Regions from separate parts of the Stomatohabitans albus genome, predicted to be linked through region 3. Evidence: riboswitches for the same ligand, from Rfam matches in the RefSeq annotation. Region 3 holds a riboswitch; each other region holds the start of a gene.
What was found. Region 3 has a riboswitch for cobalamin ahead of VCU37_RS01225 (FecCD family ABC transporter permease). Riboswitches for the same ligand answer to the same signal wherever they lie in the genome.
Positions count from the first base shown of each region.

Region 1: linked by a shared signal. The riboswitch ahead of VCU37_RS09025 ((2Fe-2S) ferredoxin domain-containing protein) and the one ahead of VCU37_RS01225 (FecCD family ABC transporter permease) in region 3 are both predicted to bind cobalamin.
Region 2: linked by a shared signal. The riboswitch ahead of VCU37_RS00620 (FecCD family ABC transporter permease) and the one ahead of VCU37_RS01225 (FecCD family ABC transporter permease) in region 3 are both predicted to bind cobalamin.

Region 1 is NZ_JAYKKE010000004.1:60,102-62,299, reverse strand. Features, by position in the region: gene VCU37_RS09030 (ABC transporter substrate-binding protein) at 1-789, shown strand, start outside; cobalamin riboswitch at 880-1,053, shown strand; gene VCU37_RS09025 ((2Fe-2S) ferredoxin domain-containing protein) at 1,151-1,831, shown strand; gene VCU37_RS09020 (ABC transporter substrate-binding protein) at 1,824-2,198, shown strand, end outside.
Region 2 is NZ_JAYKKE010000001.1:141,772-143,969, forward strand. Features, by position in the region: gene hisS (histidine--tRNA ligase) at 1-643, opposite strand, end outside; gene VCU37_RS00615 (hypothetical protein) at 636-776, shown strand; cobalamin riboswitch at 771-971, shown strand; gene VCU37_RS00620 (FecCD family ABC transporter permease) at 1,059-2,075, shown strand; gene VCU37_RS00625 (ABC transporter ATP-binding protein) at 2,085-2,198, shown strand, end outside.
Region 3 is NZ_JAYKKE010000001.1:302,335-304,532, reverse strand. Features, by position in the region: gene tpx (thiol peroxidase) at 1-469, shown strand, start outside; cobalamin riboswitch at 694-870, shown strand; gene VCU37_RS01225 (FecCD family ABC transporter permease) at 987-1,976, shown strand; gene VCU37_RS01220 (ABC transporter ATP-binding protein) at 1,973-2,198, shown strand, end outside.

The sequences.
Region 1 (2,198 bases), on a different contig from region 3:
GGGTCCACAGAAGTCATGCTGTCTTTGGAGCTCCAAGACAAGATGGTTGGCACCGCCTACTGGGATGACCTTCAGGTGAGTCCACGGTTTGCTGAGGCCTATAACAACATTCCCATCATCAACGAAAAGTGGCCGAACCTCGAACAGTTTCTTGCAGCTCGACCAGACTTTGCCTATGCCTCATACGGCGGTGTCTTTAGCGACAAGTTCACCAAGGCACGTGAAGACCTGCTGGCTGACGGCATCCGGACGTACGTCACCGAGGATGACTGTGAACAGGGGACAATAACAACATGGGAAGATATTTGGCGGCAACTCGACGAAATTGCTGCAATCTTTGGGGTGCCCGAGCGTGCCACCGCACTACGAACCACCCAGAAACAAAAGCTTGATGAACTCCGTGCCCAAAACGTAGGCAATGGCGCAACGGCGGTGTGGTGGGATAACGAGACGGATAAGCCATTCCTTGGTGGTGGTACTGGCGGTCCACAACTAATTCTGGATGCGGTTGGGCTTACCAACGCGTTTGCTGACCAACAGAAAAACTGGTTTAACGGGAGCTGGGAAGATGTCATTGCCGCAGATCCAGATTGGATTGTGCTCATTGATGCAACCTGGGGTCCAGCTGACCAGAAGAAAGAATATCTGAAGAACGATCCTGCACTTAATAGGTTGCGGGCTGTACAAGAGGAGAAGTACCTCGTTATTCCCTATAGCGAAACAACTCCTGGCGTCACAATGGTTGATGGTGCTCAACGCCTTGCAGCGCAACTCGAATCGGCTTCGTAACGCCATAACGCGCAATGACGGTACACCGACTTGGCCACAAACAACCGCTTGGTCGGGCTAGTTGCATCTGAGAATGATTTGACGTATCCCCACTTAGATGGCTAGGCTCGTTCGACGAACTGGTGTTACGGGAATCTGGTGCAAATCCAGAACTGACGCGCAGCGGTAACGCTTTTGTTTCATCACACGCCACTGACTTCGGTTGGGAAGGCGATGGAAACGGGAAGGCCAAGTCCGAAGACCGACCAGGTTCGACCGTCCGCCGTGTTCCGCGTTATGGACACGTGTTCTAAGGAAAACTTCTATCGCAACACCAATTAAATCTGCCCGCGACGCTGCGCTTGCCCATGCTGCCGTCGTTGTGGTCGCACTTGCGCACACTGATGCGCTCGACCTTGTGGAGCTGTACAAGGTCGTCCAACCCTATGGTTTGCGTGTTGCGGCCTTGCAAAGTGGACGGCCTACATTGGTCAGTGTGCTCGATGAACTCGTTGTGGCCAATCCTGTTCGCCCCATTCACCTCATTGGGTACACCCGAACAGGGAGTGGGCCTGCCCGTTCATGGTTGAAGCGGGTTGCCGGACATTGGCTGCGAAGCCATCCTGATACCCCGGTCTATGTAAGCACCGAGTTGGTGCATGACTGTGATGCCCAACAGATCGCTCTCGCCCGGCGTGCCAAGGTACGGCCAGTTACCGGTGCAGAGGCTGGGCTAGAAAACCCAACATGGGAAGAACCACCGCCCCATAAAGCCCATCTTCTCATTTGCCAAGGTCCACGGTGTCTCGCCAAGGGAGCACGTGAGGTTGCTGACCATTTGTATAGCCACCTTAACGATGCGGGTATCGCCGAAGATTGTTTGATCGCGCTGACCGGCTGCCTGTACCCGTGCAATCACGCACCTGTCGTATGTGTTCAGCCGTACCAGACATGGATGCGTGGAGACCCAGATGATCTCGATAGCACGGCATCCAAAGTAAAAACAATTATTTCCAATAACATCCAATATCATAACGATAAAGAAAGGTCATACCATGACTAAACGTTGGGCATTAGCCACACTTCCATTTGCTGTACTCCTGGCAGCATGCAGTTCAAATGCGGCACCTTCTGGGAGTGAATCTGCAAGTGCAGCTCCGACCACCGAAGCGAGTGCATCTGCATCAGCCGATATGAGTGAAACGGCTGAAGCAAGTGAGTCATCAGCGACAACTGCGGCGGCTTATCCAGTCACGATTGAAAACTGCGGTCTGAGCATTACATACGAGAAGGCTCCTGAACGGGCTATCACGATGAACCAAGGTGCCACCGAAGTGATGCTGGCATTGGGCTTAGAAAAGCAGATGGCAGGCACGGCCTACCTTGACGACACCGCTATTTCCGATCGCTTCAAGGCCGCCTATGATCAG
Region 2 (2,198 bases), 160 kb from region 3:
AGGGGTTCAGATGACGACGCTCAAGAACATCCTTTGGCAATTTACCTTGCGTTTCGAATTGGTCGAGATAAGCATTTAATGCTGCGTGATAGGCCGGACGGTCGGCACGGTCACCGAGCGTATTCAGGCGAACCTCAAGATTTGATTCATCAAAGGTCTTCCCAGCCGTTGCCGCAGCATTGCGAAGCGCATCCCATCCCAAAATGATCATTTCAGCATCAATCGCAGGGTCGGTGGTACCCAAAGCCTCAACATCCATCTGGGTGAAGGATCGTTGACGGCCACTTTGTGGCCGTTCATACCGAAATACCTCACCAACCCATGAGACCTTCCATGGCAACACACCACCGCGTGGAATACCAGCGCTCAGGGCCGCACGCATGATGCCTGCCGTTCCCTCCGGACGCAAGGTGAGCGATCGTCCACCCTTATCTTCAAACGTGTACATCTCTTTATTGACAATGTCTGTACTTGCCCCGACCCCACGGGCAAATACCTCGGTATGTTCAAAAACCGGTGTACGGATTCGTTCATACCCATAGGTCAACGCCGTAGTCAACATGGCCGATTCGATGGCATTAAAACCACTACTAACCGGTGGGAGTAAATCGGGGGCACCTTTAACACTGTCGATAATGCTCATGCGCCTAGTGTGCCTGTTTCAAGCCGCTGCCGTTGAACAGACTGTCATGGTGTGCATTTGGAAGGTCGTACCTGGCCACACCGGAACAAATGAACATGGCATGAGTATTGGTGTCGGTGCACGGCATTGGTAGAGTGCGTGCCGAGGTGTGAAGGGAATCTGGTGAAAATCCAGAACTGACGCGCAGCGGTAACAACATCATAGAGCGATAAACCACTGATGAATCAGTTGGGTTGCACAGCACTAGTGAGGTATCCAGTGAGGTGTTGGGAAGGTTCGCTCATTGCCCGGTTGAAGTCCGAAGACCTACCTCAGTGCATATACCCCGATAGCCACGCGACTTGGCTGATGTTCAGGAGGCCCATTGAATAGGAATGCAAGCACGTTTGACGCTGAGTTTACTGAACTTGCCAAGATCAGAAAACGAATCGTAATTGTGGTTATTGTGTTGGCTATCGGTGTCATCGTTGCGCCCCTCTTGACCTTTATGGTCGGTCCTGCCCCGGTCGATCCTGGCACTGTTTTCGGTGTAATTGCCGAGAACCTTGGATTTTCTGTGCCCGTGGACTGGAGTTCAAATATTGATGCAATTGTCTGGCGAACACGGGTACCTCGGGTGCTCACCGGCATTGGCGCTGGCATGACCTTGGCGATCTCAGGGGTCGCGCTACAAGCGCTTATTCGCAACCCGTTGGCCGAACCATTCATTTTGGGTATCAACTCGGGAGCGTCGACGGGAGCAGCCATTGCCATTTTGGTCATCGGTGCCCATAGCGTTGTTGGAGTGCCACTCCTGGCCTTCTTAGGGGCCATCGCTGCACTCGTCTTCGTGATGATTGCCGCAGGTGGGCATGGGGCAACCTCATCACGACTTGTCTTAGCTGGGCTTGCGGTGGGCTATGCCGCAACAGCATTAACCAATTTGTTAATTTTTACTGCCTCGAATGTTGAAGCTGGGCAGGCGGTATTGTTTTGGATGCTGGGGTCCTTGTCCCGTGCCGATTGGTCTAGCGCCACGATTGCAATCAGTACTGGCCTTGCCTTAACGGTTATTTTGTTTGTCGTTGCCCCCGTCCTGGACGCCCTCGCTGCTGGCGATTCAACGGCACGCTCTATTGGCGTAAATCCTGGTCTGGCTCGCGCGACCATTTTGATTGTGGTGAGTGCAGGTATCGCCTTTATCGTGTCGGTAAGTGGTGGCATTGGGTTTGTTGGCCTGGTGATTCCTCACTTATGCCGTGGGCTGGTTGGTCATACTCATCGTGGACTGGTCCTCGCCTCCACATTGGCTGGCGCCATCTTCTTAATTGGGGCAGACGCCATCGCCCGAACAGTGCTTGCACCTGCTGAGCTTCCCATTGGTGTGATTACCGGCGTGGTCGGTGCACCGTTCTTGTTGTTGTTGATGCGCGCACAGAATAAGCCGTTTTAGGGGGCGATCATGCTTGAAGTTCAAGATGCGGTTGTTAACCGAAGCAACATCGCCATTGTTCATGGCGTCAGTTTTGATGTTCGCCACCAAGAGACCGTCGGCATTGTTGGCCCCAACGGATGT
Region 3 (2,198 bases):
CGTCAATACGAATGCTGACTTTATTGCCGCAGGTGCAGTAATGCCAGAAGTCAAGGTGGTTACGGGCACGCTGGATGAAATCCAGGCAAATGAAGTTTCTTCTGGCACCGTCATTTTGAATATTTTTCCGTCCATCGACACCGGAGTGTGTGCAACAAGCGTTGAGACCTTTTCTAGCCGTGCCAAAGAAGAAGATTTAAGTGTTATCAATTTGAGTGTAGATACACCATTTGCGCAAGAACGGTTTGCAGCAGACAACAATATTGAAGGGGTCACGTTTGGGTCATTTGCCCGTAATCGTGACGGCCTTGCCAACCTGGGTGCATTGATGGTTGATGGTCCGCTCGAAAATTTTGCGGCCCGTAGCGTTGTCGTTGTTAAAGACGGCAAGGTTGTGTACAGCCAGCTTGTCGAAGAAATCGCTCAAGAACCTGATTATGACGCGGCCATCGCCGCCGCAACGGCCTAACTGTACGGATAACTCATCATTCATGAAGGCAAACTGTTCGGTTTGCCTTCATTGCGTTCTCCTTGGACGGGCCGAGGTCTGGCACAATCAAACCGATTCAGCAGGATGCCAAACATCGTAACGACCAATCCATCAAGGTGAACCATAGGTAGCAATAGAGCTTGGTTCTAATGGGCTGGATTGCTTTGGGTTGCAGTAATGTGAGTTGGACCCGCAAAGGTGCTAATGTTCTTCACCGAAGTTGAGCTACCCATTCGTTGGGTACGGGAACCCGGTGCAAATCCGGGACTGGCGCGCAACGGTAACGGTTACATATTTGTGAAATGCCACTGGGAAACCCTGGGAAGGTCGCAAATACGCAAAAGCCGGAGTCCGGACACCACAACTTCATTGACATATCAACCCAGAGCCTCGCGTACAGGCTCGAGGCATTTGGAGCATTCCCTTGAACCCAAGGAAGGCAATTCAGGGAGCAGCAAAGCGATACGCGTTGGTGCTTGCCCTCATTATTCTTGCAATGACTGCGGTCAGCGTCGTTTACTCCGTCAATATCGGATCTGAACCACTTGATAGTGATGCCGTATGGGATGTAGTCCGTAGTCACCTAACAGGGGTAGAGAGTCAAGACAAAACAGTTGAATCAATCGTGTGGGAACTGCGGTTCCCGCGTGCCATTCTTTCTGTGGTTGTCGGTGCAGGCCTAGGCTTGGCTGGCTGTGGCATGCAAACCCTGGTCCGCAACCCCCTTGCTGACCCCTATCTCCTCGGTGTCTCTGCCGGCGCTTCGGTCGGGGCAACGGCAGTGATTACGTTCGGCATTTTCTCGGGCTTTGGATTGTGGGCTATTTCAGTGGGTGCACTCCTTGGGTCTATAGCTGCAGCCCTTTCCGTATATATGGTTGCGCTTGCCCAAGGCGGTCTCACGCCCATTCGATTGGTGCTCTCAGGCGTTGTCCTATCCGCTGCGTTTTCGGCGATCGCAAGTTTTCTTGTGTTCAAAGGCCCTGACCCTCGGGCAGCCCAATCCGTACTTTTTTGGCTCCTTGGGAGCGTTTCTGGAGCTCAATGGGACAAATTGGCTATCCCTACCGCAACGGTGATCCTCTGTTTCTTGCTCTTCATCCTCGGTCACAACTGGCTCGACGCACTGGCTTGGGGGCCTGACGCTGCAGCCTCCCTCGGTATCCCGGTCAACCGGCTTCGACAAGGCCTCTTTATTTTGCTCGCAGTCCTTGTTGGGGTCCTCGTCGCCGTTTCAGGTGGGATCGGGTTCGTTGGACTCGTCATTCCTCACCTCTGTCGCATGGTGGTCGGATCTTTACACCGACGGTTACTTCCTCTGGCCGCCGCCTTCGGTGGATTCTTCCTGTTGTGGGTGGATGTCGTTTCACGTGTCGTTGCCGCACCCGCAGAAGTACCGCTCGGGGTGGTCACCGGGATTATCGGTGCACCTGTCTTCTTATTTGTGATGGGTAGGCGAAGCTATGGATTTGGAGGCGCATCATGACCCACCTTGTAGCTGAATCACTCACGTGCAGTATTGGGCAACGAGAGATTGTCACCGATATCAATCTCCACGTCGAACCACATACGATGACGGCCATCGTTGGGGTCAACGGGGTTGGCAAGTCCACCCTGATGCGGGTGCTGGCCGGCATTAACCCGGCAACAAGCGGTCGGGTCCTTATCGACGATGTTGATATTGCCACCGTGTCCCCCCGTGCTCGGG